2 regions of the Rossellomorea sp. DUT-2 genome follow, and region 2 is predicted to be linked to the other one. Evidence: riboswitches for the same ligand, from Rfam matches in the RefSeq annotation. Region 2 holds a riboswitch; the other holds the start of a gene.
The links. Region 2 has a riboswitch for S-adenosylmethionine ahead of mtnK (S-methyl-5-thioribose kinase). Riboswitches for the same ligand answer to the same signal wherever they lie in the genome.

Region 1 (7,452 bases), 420 kb from region 2:
CAAGATTCAGCCAGCCTTTCTCGGCGAAACCCTTCATCTTTATACTGAGAGAATCTGCGGTCTCATTGTAATTTCCCTCTTCATCAGGAAGTCCTGCATTCGGATAACAGCTTACATAGGTAGTAGCTAAACTCGATAAGGAACGGATATGGTCTCGCATAAATTCAGGTCCTGTTGCGCAGTTTAGACCAACGACCAAAGGATTTAAATGTTCAAGTGATAAATAAAATGCCTCAATTGTTTGTCCGGCGAGTGTAGTGCCCATTGGCTCAATGGTCCCGGATAACAAAATGGGGATTTCTTTCCCCCTGGATTCAAAAGCACTTCGAATTCCAAGATTTGCTGCTTTTACATTTAACGCATCCTGGCTCGTTTCAAGCAGCAGTACATCCACTCCTCCATCGAGAAGACCTTCTGCTTGAACACGATAGTTGTCTACTAACACTTCGAAGCTTACCCCTCCTGTAACAGATAAGGTTTTGGTAGTGGGACCCAGTGATCCTGCAACAAACCTTGGCCACTCGGAAGTTGCGACATCTTTTACTGCTTTTTTAGCGATTTCAGCGGCTACTTTATTGATTTCGTATGCTTTATAGCCTATATCATATTCGTCCAGTACGATGGGAGTTGCACCAAAGGTATTCGTTTCAATCACATCAGCTCCGGCTTTTAAATATTCCAGATGGACCTGATAGATGACCTCCGGCGCTGTTAAAACCAGATTTTCATTACATCCTTCAAGCTCTTCTCCACCAAAATCCTCCGGTGATAAATTCGCTTGTTGAAGCATCGTTCCCATTGCTCCATCGAGTACGAGTATTTTTTTTCTAAGCTGTTCTTCAAACAAAGTGATGGCCATAGGGAACCTCTCTTTCTGTGTTGGTTTTTTCTTGTATATGATGAATCAGTTCAATGCTCATATCATATCTGACAAAAGGTGTGATAAGGTAAATGCCATTAAACAGATCTATTGCTGTATCAAGTAAGCCTTTTGCTATCTCCATTCCGACAGCCCTTGCAATAACGGGATCACTTCCCGCTTCCTTCATTCTTTGTCTTGTTTCTTCTGGAACATTGATCCCAGGCACTTCATGATGGAGAAATTCTGCATTTCTCGAGCTGATTAACGGCATGATTCCGATAAAGATCGGAACATCTAAATGCTTCGTAGCTTCATGTACTTGAATCAGCTGTTCTTTCCCAAAGATCGGTTGAGAAATGAAATAGTCAGCACCGGCATTCTTTTTCTTTTCAAGCCTTTTGACAGAAGCGTCTAAGTGACGGAAATTCGGATTAAAAGCTGCACCTACTGAAAATTGAGTGCGTTCCCGGAGTGATTTACCTGAGAAGGAAATCCCCTCATTATTCTGTTTAATCAATTCAATGAGTTCAAGAGAAGATAAATCATAAACGGATGCTGCCCCGGGAAAATCTCCAATCTTGGCCGGATCCCCCGTAATCGCTAATATATTGTGTATTCCTAACGTGTGTAACCCCATTAAATGGGATTGAAGTCCGATCAGGTTTCGATCCCGGCAAGTGATGTGAACTAAAGGGGTAAGATCAAATTTGGACCTGACCAGGCTACCAATGGCGTCATTACTAATACGCGGGGATGCTAACGGATTGTCAGCAAGCGTGAGTGCATCAATTCCGGCTTCCTTTAATGCCTCAGCCCCTTGGAAGAACAGCTTCGTGTCCAGATGCTTAGGGGGATCGAGTTCCACAATGATCGTTTTCTTTTCTCTTACTTGCTCATGCAGCAAGTTCCCTTTGATAGATGGTGATGATAACTGAACAGCCTTTTTTGCTTTCACCACTTTCCCTTTCACAGGCTCCCGGCTTTTTAACCTGCCAGCAACAGACCGTATGTGATCAGGTGTGGTTCCACAGCAGCCCCCAATGATTCTCGCACCTTGCAGTCGCAATTCGTTGCTAATATCTCCAAAGTAATCAGGCTCAGCAGAGTAATAGAATCGACCTTCTTCATAGTTTGGCAGACTGGCGTTGGGATAGACGGATAGAAATGCCCTTTTAGGTAATGGTACTTCCTCTAATGAGTTCACCATATGAAATGGCCCCATGCGGCAATTGATGCCGACAACATCGGCCCCCAATAATTCTAATTGTTGAAGAGCGTCTTTTATCTCCATTCCATTTTGAAGAACTCCCGTTTCATGTAAAGAAACTTGAGCAATGACAGGGATGTCTGCTTCACGTTTAGTAATGTTTAATACAGTGGTTAATTCTTCGAAATCATAATAGGTTTCAAGCAGAATGCCATCTACACCCTCTAGTAATAAACAGTATAGCTGTTCCCGAAAGCTTCTTTTGATTTCTTCCAGCGACACATTTTGTTTAATGCCTCGGATTCCTCCGATGGTGCCCAGAATATAGGTGTTTTCACCCGCGGCTTTTCTTGCCAGACGCACTGCAGCCGTATTTATTTCCTTAACCGAATCCTCCAATCCGTATCTGGAAAGCTTTTGATAATTGGCTCCATAGGTATTGGTCTGAATGATATCTGCTCCTGCATCAATATACTCTTTATGGACTTTCAACACTTCATTTGGGTGAGAAAGATTCAGTTCTTCAAAGCATCTGTCCACTCCATATGAATACAACAACGTTCCGATGGCTCCATCTGCAATTAAAATTCTCTCTTTCAGAGCTTCCAGCAACGGCTTCATGACATTCCCTCCTTTTTTATAAATTTATCACGTTGTTCCGATTGATCTTTTGTATACTATCTAAACCGTTCTGAAGGTCATTAATCAACTCATCCACGTTTTCAAGTCCTACTGATAATCGTAATAACCCATCTGTAATACCTCTTCTTTCCCGTTCCGCTTTTGGCATAGAAGCATGTGACATCCTTGATGGATAGGATAGGATGGATTCAACAGCTCCTAAACTTACGGCGAACACGGGAATGTTTACATTTTGTATGAGTTGCTTCACTTCTTCTTCCCCTTTTAATCGGAAGGAAAGAACCGCTCCAGGACCCTCTGCTTGTCGAATTTGAATTTCACGACCTGGATGATAGCTCAATCCTGGATAATACACCTCTTCTACTTCCTTTCTTTTTTCTAAGAAGGTCGCAATCTTATAAGCCGATTCTGATGATTCCTTCAATCGTACATGCAGTGTTTTCAGCCCTCTTAAGAGCAGCCAGCAATCCTGAACACCGAGGACAGCACCAAACGAATTCTGCAAGAAAGCAAGTTTCCTGGCAATCTCCTCATTTCCCGTTACGGCAAGCCCTGCCAAGACATCACTATGTCCGGCAAGAAACTTCGTGGCACTGTGCAGGACAACATCCACACCTAGACTGATCGGTCTTTGCAGGAGGGGAGTCATGAATGTATTATCAAGAAACGTTAAACATCCATTCGCCTTGGCAAGTTTTACGACTCCTTCAATATCGGTGATATTCAGAAGCGGATTGGATGGTGACTCCATATAAATCACTTTCGTATTGTGCTTAATTGAACAAGCCACTTCATGTAGATCCTTCATGTTCACAAATGAGTATGCAATCCCAAACTTAGTGAGGACCTCGGTAATCATTCTGTATGTCCCACCGTACACTTCTTCTGATACAAGAACATGATCACCACTGGACAATAATAAGAAGCTTGTTGAGATTGCCGCCATTCCGGATGAAAAGGCAAAGCCCCTTACCCCGCCTTCTAATTCAGCGATCGTTTCTTCAACGGTTTCCCTCGTTGGATTCCCTGAACGGCTGTAGTCATATGTGCCATACTGATCAAAATCCTGTTGATGGAAAGTTGTTGCATGATGAATCGGCGTAGAGACCGCTCCTGTTTCTTTATCAACTCCGTGAGAATGAATGAGTGACGTCTGAAGTGAAAATGGTTTTTTACTCATACGTAAGCACCTCTTTTTCAAATTGTTGAAAAACATTCTCCAGGTCTTCAATCAAGTCATCAATAAATTCAATTCCTACAGAAAACCGCAGGAGTCTGTTGCAGATACCAAGCCTTTTCCGTTCTTCTTCAGGAATGTCTGCATGTGTTTGGGTAGCGGGATAGGTGATAAAACTTTCGACCCCTCCCAAACTTTCAGCAAACGTAATAACTTTTAAGTGTTGGAGAAAAGGAGCAACCCATTCTTCCTTTGCGATACGAAAGGAAAGCATGCCGCCTTTTCCCGGATATAAAACGTCTGTCACACATTCATGCTCATCAAGATACTCCGCTAATTTTCTTGCGTTTTTTTCGTGCTGAGCCATTCTGAGACTAAGGGTTTTCATCCCTCTTAATAAGAGCCAACAATCAAAAGGAGCGAGAACCGCTCCGATTGAATTTTGAATGGTATAGATTTTTCCCGCCAACTCTTCTGTGTTTACGACCACAACACCGGCCAATACATCATTATGGCCCCCTAAGTATTTCGTGGCGCTGTGAATGACAATGTCTGCGCCTTCAGCGAGCGGCTTTTGCAGAACAGGTGTATAGAAGGTATTATCCACAATTAAGAGCAACCCGTTGGCCTTAGCAATGCCGGCAATCTCAGAAATATCTGCTTCATTCATCAATGGATTGGTTGGGGTTTCAACAAAAATGGCCTTTGTTCTGTTTGATATTTGTTCTTCTATGGAGCCAATATCACTTGTATCGACGAAATGAAATTTGATGCTATATTGTGCCTCATACTGCACGAATAAACGGTAGCTTCCTCCGTAAAGGTCTTTCGAAACAATCCATTCATCCCCGCTGGAAAATAAGCTGAGAATCGCCTGAATAGCTGCCATCCCCGAGCTGAAGGCAAATCCTCTATTCCCCTCCTCCAATTGAGCCAGGGTGTCTTCCAAGGTGGCGCGGGTTGGATTCCCAGTTCTTGTGTAATCATAGCCTGTCGATTGGCCAATCCCCTTATGTTCATAGGCAGTCGATAAATGAATGGGTAAGCTCACAGCACCCGTTGCAGGATCTTTTCGGTTTCCTGCCTGGACAAGCATTGTATCAATATGTTTATTCAACATTCTTCTCTCCTTTTCTATCTTGAATACGAAAAGGGAAAAAACAAAAAAACCTTCTTAGTGAAAATAAGAAGGTTTTGTACATTCGTTCTCCCTCTTATCGTCCAAGTTGACATCAACTTGCTGGAATTAGCACCATACCAAAACTCGCGGCTGGTTGCTGAGGTGTCTTCGGGCCAGTCCCTCTACCTCTCTTGATAAGAAACTATTTGATTTTGTGAAAAATAACTTTCCCATAACTTATAACATAGAAGAAGAAATGTCAATGAGAATTATGAATTATCTGAATAAAAAATATTCATTTTACGCTTCATCAACATGTTCTATTTCAATGATAAATCCCTACTTTCCTTTTAATCTCTTTCATGAATGGGATTGTTTTTTCCCGTGCTTTTTTTGCTCCATTTTGTAAGATGACATCCAGCATATGAGGGGAGGCCATCAGTTCTTCATATTTCGATCTTGGTTTCTCGATAAATGAATTCATTACTTGGAATAGCTCTTTTTTCGCTTCCCCCCAGCCTATTCCTTCTTGAAATCTCCTTCTCATTTCTTCAACTTGATCGGAGGTTGCAAATTCTTTATAAAGAGAGAATAAGACGGATGTTTCAGGATCCTTAGGCTCTTCAGGAGATGAAGAATCTGTTTTGATTTTATTGATTAGTTTTTGGAGTTTTTTTGGTTCTTCAAATAATGGAATGGTGTTGTTATAACTTTTACTCATTTTCCGGCCATCGAGTCCCGGTAGAACAGATGTTTCTTCCTGTATAACATATTCAGGAAGAACAAATGTTTCTCCATATTGTTTATTAAAGTTTTCTGCTATGTCTCTTGCAATTTCAACATGCTGAATTTGATCTTTTCCAACAGGAACCAGTTCCGTTTGGAATAAAAGGATATCCGCCGCCATTAATATAGGATAAGTGAATAAGCCCATGTTGACGCCCGCATCCATCTCCCTGCCGGCGGAATGATTTTCTTCAACCATTGATTTATATGCATGGGCCCGGTTCATTAATCCTTTCGGTGCAAAACAAGACAGAATCCAGCTCAATTCAAAGATTTCAGGTACATCAGATTGACGATAAAAGATCGCTCGATCAGGATTCAAACCTAATGCTAACCAAGCCGCTGCCACTCCATAAGAGAGTTCTTTCATTTCATGCCCATCATGTATCTTCGTTAAACCATGATAATCCGCAACAAAATAAGCTGTATTGTAGGATTGGTTCTCTGTCAATTGTAATGCCGGTTTGATTGCACCAATATAATTCCCCAGATGAATACGTCCTGTTGGCTTAATCCCCGTCAAAACTTGTTTTTCCATAACAATTCCCTCCGCTCAAAATAATAAAAATAAACACAAAAAGGGCTTCTCATCCTCTAAAAAAGGACGGGAAACCCGTGGTGCCACCTTCATTCGCTTACACTTTAGTAAACGCGCTCATCTGTACAGAAGTCGCCTTCGATACATCGTCTCTTTTATCGGTGAGACCCTCCGCCATAACCTACTTAATTTCAGCCTGGATGCTCAAAAGCCCATTCAACGATTTCACCATACTGATTCTCACCAGCCATCAGCTCTCTGAAATGTTTCGTTCGTCTACTCTTCTTCCTCATCGCATTTAACGATATAAAGTGTTTCCATTATTTTAATGTATCGGGAAATAATGGTCAAGTGGGTGTAAACACATTTTAGATTTCTTTAGATGAAAGAGGAAGGAAAAGCTTTATGCCTCTCTTATTGAAAGGAAGAACTTTCATATCCGCGATCAGATGACTGGCATATCCAATCACACATGCTTCAAATACCCCATCAATCATTAAAGATGACTCTAGATAATGAGCAATCGTGCCATAATATAAAATGCCAAGTACAGAGTGAGTATAACTTCGATGTGAAACGAATGAGGCAATGAAAATATAGATACCTAACAACCATAACCATGTTTCATTCAACTGCCAACCGCATGCTGTCACACCGATGCCTGTAATCATCAGCATTCTTCTCTGTGTAATGAAACTTGCGAGAATCATCATTCCAGCACCATATCCTATACCAAGCCATCGTTCTTTCCCAATTCCTTCAAGATAGCTGTATACCATCATTAAAAAACCAATGATTTGTGCCACTGCTCTGATCATTTTTGGTGAAAAAGTAACCTTGTTACTAAGCTTTCCGTCAATATCCATATCAGGCATGAGTCCGGATACCCCGCCTATTGCCACAAGTGCGGCCGTTATGTCAGGACCAGATCCAAATGAGTTGGCCACAATAAATCCTGTTGCTGCTCCAATTGCCATATGTGCTGTGCCGTTCAAGTGTGTCCTCCTACTCTCTTATCACATTATGTATGTACTAGATTACTATAATAGCCTTAATTATCCATATTGACCATGGGAAGTACGAATTAATTTCTAAAGATGAGCCGATATGCGCTCAATAA
Region 2 (7,452 bases):
GAAACCAGTGCATCTACACATTCCTGGGAACTTAAAAGGGCAGTGGTAGCCGCTTCTTGAATAGCACCGAACAGACTCACATATAAGTGATCTTGCAGGAGGTTGATCGCTTCTATGACACTTTTATTCCCTACTGCAAACCCCACTCTCCAGCCAGCCATATTATACGTTTTCGATAATGTATAAATCTCAATCCCCACATCCCTTGCTCCATCAGTTTCCAAGAAGCTCATGGGCTTATTTCCATCAAACCCAATAGCTCCATAGGCAAAATCATGTACAACACATATATCATGCTGATTGGCAAGAGTGACTGTTTCTTCAAAGAATGATTTTGTGGCGATAGCTCCAGTAGGGTTATTAGGGTAGTTCAGAAACATTAGCTTCGCATTTTCGAGCTCATTACGGGAGTGTTCACGATAATCAGGCAGGAATCCATTCTCCTCTCGTAGTGGCATTTTAATCATTCGAGCTTCTGCCAATGCTACCCCTGATAAATAATCGGGATAACCGGGATCGGGCACCAATACCCCATCACCAGGATTCAATAAACATTGAGGGATTTCAACTAACCCGGCTTTTCCTCCGAACAGAACGGCTACCTCTGTTTCCGGGTCTAATTCCACACCATATTCACGCAGGTAGAAAGCCGCAATCGCCTCTTTAAAGGACGATAAGCCGCGAAATGGAGGATACTTATGATTGGACGGGGAAGCTGCTGCTTCTGTCAATTTCTCCACAATATGTGGAGGAGTCGGTTGATCCGGATTTCCCTGGCCCAAATTAATGACATCATGTCCCTCTTTGACCACAGCATTCACTGTTTTTGCGAGGGATGCGAAAAATTGTTCAGGTAATAAATCTAATCGTTTTGCCTTACCAAAGGTTTTCATACACTCACCCACTACATTTTTTTGAAAATTAATTACTTTCAAATTCTAGTCACAAATGATATAACGGGAAATAAAGAATGTAAAGGATTAAATTCCAAAAAGTCATTAATGAGGTGAAAGAAATGATTCAAAAGATAGGTCTTGCTCAGATGGATATTGTGTTCGGACACCCGGAAGAAAACAAGAAAAAAGTAGAGAACTGGGTGAAAAAAGCAAGTGACGACGGCTGTAATACGGTTGTGCTCCCAGAGCTGTGGACGACTGGATATGACCTTACAAGAATGGATGAAATCGCTGATGAAGGAGCAAAGGATTCAACCTCCTTCCTGTCTGCCCTGTCAAAGAAATATTCCATTCACATTGTAGGTGGTTCTGTTGCACAGAAAACGCAGGATGGGGTATCCAACACCCTTTTAGTTACGAATTCAAAGGGCGAGTTGGTGAAAAAGTATTCGAAACTCCACTTGTTTAAGCTGATGGAGGAACATCATTATTTACTTCCTGGGCATGAAGATGGCATCTTTACCCTACAAGACACAAAGATGGCCGGATTGATTTGTTACGACATCCGTTTCCCGGAATGGTTCAGAAAACAAGTTCTACTAGGTGCCAAGGTTGTTTATGTCGTAGCAGAGTGGCCGGCAGCACGAATTGATCACTGGCAGACCCTCTTAAGGGCAAGAGCGATTGAAAATCAATGCTTCGTGATCGCCTGCAACCGGGTGGGAAGCGACCCGAACAATGAATTTGGGGGTTGCTCCCTCATCATCGATCCCTGGGGAGAAATTCTTTCAAAGGGATCAAAAACGGAAGAATTGGTTTCAGCTGAAATCAATTTACAGGAAGTGGATCGAGTCCGAAAACAGATTCCGATATTCCAGGATCGAAGACCGGATTTTTATTAAAAAGGTTCTTTTTTCAAAAAAACGTTGACATGGAAAATACTTCGATGGTACTATTCAAATCAAATGAAACATTCTGAAAGTTCAATTAAATAGTTTACGCAACTCTTATCAAGAGCTGGCTGAGGGATTTGGCCCTATGAAGCCCAGCAACCGACCATAATTCCGTTGTAAAACGGGGCGCAGCATGCGCCGGATTGAATGATCCAGTAAGGCACGGTGCTAATTCCAACAGAAAGATTGTCTTTCTGAGAGATAAGAGGCGACGAAGATATCTTCTTCAAGCCTCTTTCGAACATGGAAAGAGGCTTTTCTTATGCCACGGAAAAGCCTCCACAACACAGTCTCCATGTGACTGTACTATAAGGAGGAACGACAATGGCGATTACGAAACTCAATGCATATCAACCACTTACTGAAAAGTCGGCAACTGCGCTGGCAATTGGCTTAAGGATTTTTGAAGACAGCACTCTCTTAACGTGTGAAGAAATTGGAGACGGGAATTTAAATCTGGTCTTTCGTGTATTAGAACGGGAATCAGGTAAAGGAATCATCATCAAACAAGCCCTTCCATATGCGAAGGTTGTAGGCGAAAGCTGGCCGTTGACAATCGAACGGGCAAGAATAGAAGCGAGTGCCCTAAAGCTTCAGCGATCATTTGTAGGGGATCTCGTTCCTGAAGTGTACTACTCTGATCCGACACTTGCGATTACAGTCATGGAAGATTTGAGCGCACTGACCATTGCCCGGGCCGGCCTTATCAAAGGAGAAAAGTATCCCCAGCTCTCCCATGACATTGGAACATTTTTAGCTAATACCTTATATTTCACCTCTGATTATGCCCTTCATCCTTTTAAGAAAAAGGAATACGTGAAAGAATTTTCAAATCCTGAGCTGTGCAAAATCACGGAGGACCTTGTATTCACGGATCCATTCTTCAATAGTGAAACCAATGAATTTGAAGAAGAGCTTTCCCGGGACGTCCAACATTTATGGGATGATTTCACCTTGAAACTCGAAGTGGCCAAATTGAAAAAGAGCTTTCTTACTGAAGGAGAGGCCCTTCTTCATGGAGACCTTCATACGGGAAGCATCTTTGTAGATCAGAATCAAACGAAAGTGATTGATCCCGAGTTTGCCTTTTATGGACCGATTGGCTTTGATATCGGGCAGTTCCTTGCCAACCTTATTTTCCAGGCCGTTTCAAAACCTGATGAGGAGGAAACGATTCTCTATCACATCGAGAATACGTGGAACGTCTTCTCCACTGCGTTCTCCCGCCATTGGAAAGAAAGCGGAGACGCCTACACAAAAGTGAATGGCTACCTTGAATATGTATTGGAGAAGAGCTTCCAGGAGAGCATCGGCTTTGCAGGATGTGAATGCATCAGAAGAACGATAGGCCTCGCTCATGTTGAAGATTTGGATGCTATCCCGGATAAAGAACGAAGATTACAGGCAAAACGGACCTGCTTGACACTCGGTAAGGAACTCATTATTAAACGAAAACAGATCCATTCGATCGAAGAGCTCCTATCCGTAATAAAGTCCCATTCTGAATAACCAAAAGGAGATTATCATGACACAAACATTGTCCATTCCAACTTCACTAGAATGGCATGAAGATTATTTACTGATTCTTAATCAACAAAAATTGCCTAACATAGTTGAATACATTAAACTGACGACCATTGAAGAGTATTATGATGCGATTATCACACTGAAAGTGAGAGGTGCACCTGCCATTGGCCTTACGGCTGCTTACGGTTTAGCCCAATCTGCATGTCAGTATGAAGTGAAAACGTTAGAGGGATTCATCGATCTGTTTCAACGCGAGAAAAAATATCTCGCCGCTTCACGTCCTACAGCAGTCAACCTGGTTTGGGCTTTGAACCGGTTGGAAAAGGTATTAGAGACAGTTTCTTCTGTTAATGAAGCGAAAACCAATCTACTCCATGCTGCCATCCAGCTTCATGCAGAAGACGAGGCAGTGTGCCGTCATATAGGGGAAAATGGATTGAGTATATTGAAGGATAAACAAATCGTAATGACCATCTGTAATGCCGGGAGCATTGCAACGAGTAAATACGGTACTGCATTGGCCCCTTTTCATTTAGGAAGAGAAAAAGGAAAAGCATTTCAGGTTTATGCATGTGAGACACGGCCCGTTCTGCAGGGAGCCCGCCTGACCGCTTGGGAGTTACAGCAATCAGGGGTAGATGTCACCCTCATCACAGATAGCATGGCTGCCCATACAATGAAGGAAAAAGGTGTAGAGGCCGTCATTGTCGGGGCTGACCGGATTTCTGCAAACGGGGATACGGCAAATAAAATCGGAACGTCCACGCTTGCCATTTTATGTAAACATTTTAATATACCCTTTTATGTCGCTGCTCCTTCTTCTACTTTCGATCTTTCCAGCTTAGACGGAGACGATATTCCCATAGAAGAGCGTAACCGGGAAGAAATCACAATGATCGCCGGGACGTTGATCGCTCCAGAGAACGTTCATGTTTATAATCCTGCATTCGATGTTACACCTCATGAACTGATTACCGGCATCATCACGGAAAAAGGTGTCCTGTATCCTTGCTTCGAGGATAGTATCCAACAAACCATAGGTATTGAACAATAGCCGAAAAGAAGAGCACGAGATTCCTGCTCTTCTTTTGACTTTCATATTATTACCCCTATAACTTTGTCGAGGCCCACATTTCCCTAGGATTCACTTCATAAATGCTATTTTCCCGATACATAAACTGATGAATGATAAATTCTCTTCTTAAGGTTGCAAAGTCTTCATGAAATTGCTGAATATATTCATTCAAATTTTTCTCCTTATATTTTTCTCCCACTTTTAATCCTTCCACCATATGCTCGAGGATGTATAATTTCTTTTTTTGTTGCGAAGGAATATTTTTAATTCGCCCATTTTTCTCCAGGAAATTATTCATCACCTTCTGCTTTTCTTTCATTCGTTTTTCTTCCATCATACTGTCCCCTTTCTCATCATGAGCGAACTGATGAAGAACACTCCCATGATGACTCAGTACCTTTTTATTCAAATAGTAGTAAACCGTGTTCTTCTCTCTTCGTGAATAAACAAGATTGCACTCTTTGAGTTTCGTTAGATGATGGGATATTGTAGGGGCGGTGAGTCCTAGTTTTCCCGCAATCGCTCCTACGTGCAGTCTTTCTGATGCCAATAAATAGACAATCTTGATCCGGGTCGGGTCCCCCATCGTTTTATGAAAAGCTACCTGCTTACTTAATTGCAACAGGTCCCCCCCTTTCTATTTAGATTAGTATCTAATTAGATACTAATCTAAATAGCGGGAAAAATCAATCACTAATAAAAAAACAGGCCTTCTCCTTATGGAAAATGCCTGTAACTGAATCTATTTTTCTAACAACAGTAAGGTTTGTTTCTTATCCACCTGCTTACCGGCATAGCCTGTCAGTGTGTTATTCTTTCCGATGACACGGTGACATGGGATGATGATGGGAAATCGATTGGCTTTATTCGCTTGTCCCACTGCCCTTACAGCTTTTGGTCTTTGAATCGCTAGGGCTACATCCTGGTAAGACCAGGTTTCACCAAAAGGAATCTCCTGCAGGATGTTCCATACTTCTTTCTGAAAAGCTGTTCCTTCTATCTTTAAAGGAAGATCAAATTCTTTTCTCTCTCCTTTAAAGAATTGGCTGATTTGTTCTTGTGCAACCTTTAATATCGGATGATCCGTGTCAGAATTCGCTTTCCCTTCATCTTCTACAAATTGTACCGAAATAAGATGGCTCTGATCTGCATGAAGCTCTAATTTCCCAATCGGGCTCTCCATCACAATTGCATGAAATGACATTTTACAGGACTCCTTTAAGATTTAGGTAGATAAATGTGGAAGATGGTTCCTTCCCCGACGATACTCTCAACCTGAACGATTCCTTTATGCTCTTTAATAATTTTAAAGCTTACCATCAGACCAAGTCCAGTTCCCCGTTCCTTCGTTGTGTAAAAAGGTTCACCAAGCTTTTTAATCTTATCCTTTGATATCCCGCCGCCCTGGTCTTTTATGCGAATGTGAATCATTTCATCATCCGTCTCTTGGATCTGGATGGAAATGAACCCACCGTCCGTCATGACTTCAATCGCATTCTTGATGACATTAATGAATACCTGCTTTAACTGATTGGGCTCTGCGATGATGGTCGGGAGGTCCGCTTGGTAGCTCTCCTCGTACTGAACGTTATGCATGACTGCCTGAGCACTTAATAGTTCAACGGTATCTTTCATGATCCTGATTAAATTCGTTTCTTGATATTGAATTGCCTGTGGCTTTGCTAATACCAGAAACTCAGTTATGATGGATTCAATTCTCTGAAACTCAGAAGTAATCACATTAAAGTACATCTCATGATCTTGACCCACACTATTTTCCAACAATTGAATAAAGCCTTTAAGGGCGGTCATCGGATTTCTGATTTCATGGGCAATCCCTGCAGCAAGCTCCCCAACCACACTCAATGTATCTGACTTTCTCAATTGCTCTTGCATTTCAATTTGTTCTGTAATGTCACGAATGATCGTTAAGTTTAAATTAGAGAGCAAATTGTACTTGGATGACAGCTCAATGTATTGAACCTTATCCCTATGAGAAGTCAATGTTTTTAAAAATGTCGCCTGCCCGTCTTCTTTCAATTGTTGTAAGTATTCATCATATGATTCTTCACCGGGTTCTATATTCAATATTTCACGTACATCTTTACCAATTAAGTGATCTTTCTCGATATCAATGATCTTACTCACTTCAGGATTTGCGTCTACGACAACATAATTGTGATTGGTAAGAATCAGGCCGTCCAGTGAACCTTCGAAGATCTTCCTGAACCTCTCCTCGCTTTCCCGTAATTCCTTCTCCATTTGATAACGCTCACTGACATTTCGGAAGATCGTCATATTATACCCATCAACAGAATGAAGCTTAGAAGTGAATTCCAAATGCTTCAACTGATTGTTAGGCATTAGAAACAATACCTCATCCCTTACAGCACCGCTCCTGTTTAACTGCTCCATGACCAAATCAAACTTTTGGCTTTCAAGAGGATAAACAAAGTCACGAATCCTTTTGGAAAGAAGCTCTGAAAGGGAGCATTCAAAGATCTTCAAGGCAGAAGTGTTAGCTTTAAGTACTCTGCCATCCTGATCCCATAACACGATCGCATCAATCGCTTCTTCAAATAAACCTTTAAACAACTCTTCGTTCCGTTTTAATTGAATCTCCATCTGCCTCTTCTCGGTTACATCCCTAAGAATGGCCATATGAAGCTTGTGATGCACATACGGACTTGTCGTAAATTCAACAATTGAAATGCTGTGTGATTTCTTTATTGGAATTTCCCCACGGGCTTTTTTGTTTTGAGCAATCAGTTCTTTTATCTTTTCAACTTTATAATGGGCATTTTCAGGGATAAATGAGCTTATGTTCCTGTTTGTGATTTCATCCTTTTCCAATCCGACCTGTGAACTGAACGCCTGATTCACGTCGTTAATATTTCCTTCAATATCAAAGAGAACGATTCCTTCTGATGCATTCTGAAAGATATTCGATAACAAATGGACATTCATATGATCTTTCCGCTCTTTTTCCTTTAGTGCCGTT

Region 1: another riboswitch for S-adenosylmethionine. It lies ahead of ACOSV2_RS03915 (methionine biosynthesis PLP-dependent protein); the one in region 2 lies ahead of mtnK (S-methyl-5-thioribose kinase).

Annotation. Positions count from the first base shown of each region.
Region 1 is NZ_JBQPEO010000001.1:778,181-785,632, reverse strand. Features, by position in the region: gene metH (methionine synthase) at 1-859, opposite strand, end outside; gene ACOSV2_RS03925 (bifunctional homocysteine S-methyltransferase/methylenetetrahydrofolate reductase) at 840-2,690, opposite strand; gene metC (cystathionine beta-lyase) at 2,707-3,891, opposite strand; gene ACOSV2_RS03915 (methionine biosynthesis PLP-dependent protein) at 3,884-5,008, opposite strand; SAM riboswitch class I at 5,100-5,209, opposite strand; gene ACOSV2_RS03910 (tryptophan--tRNA ligase) at 5,334-6,332, opposite strand; T-box leader at 6,392-6,634, opposite strand; gene ACOSV2_RS03905 (metal-dependent hydrolase) at 6,701-7,327, opposite strand; gene ACOSV2_RS03900 (NUDIX hydrolase) at 7,424-7,452, opposite strand, start outside.
Region 2 is NZ_JBQPEO010000001.1:356,772-364,223, reverse strand. Features, by position in the region: gene ACOSV2_RS01900 (pyridoxal phosphate-dependent aminotransferase) at 1-893, opposite strand, end outside; gene ACOSV2_RS01895 (carbon-nitrogen family hydrolase) at 1,016-1,798, shown strand; SAM riboswitch class I at 1,901-2,057, shown strand; gene mtnK (S-methyl-5-thioribose kinase) at 2,174-3,358, shown strand; gene mtnA (S-methyl-5-thioribose-1-phosphate isomerase) at 3,375-4,430, shown strand; gene ACOSV2_RS01880 (DUF2087 domain-containing protein) at 4,486-5,073, opposite strand; gene ACOSV2_RS01875 (methylated-DNA--[protein]-cysteine S-methyltransferase) at 5,194-5,655, opposite strand; gene ACOSV2_RS01870 (PAS domain S-box protein) at 5,670-7,452, opposite strand, start outside.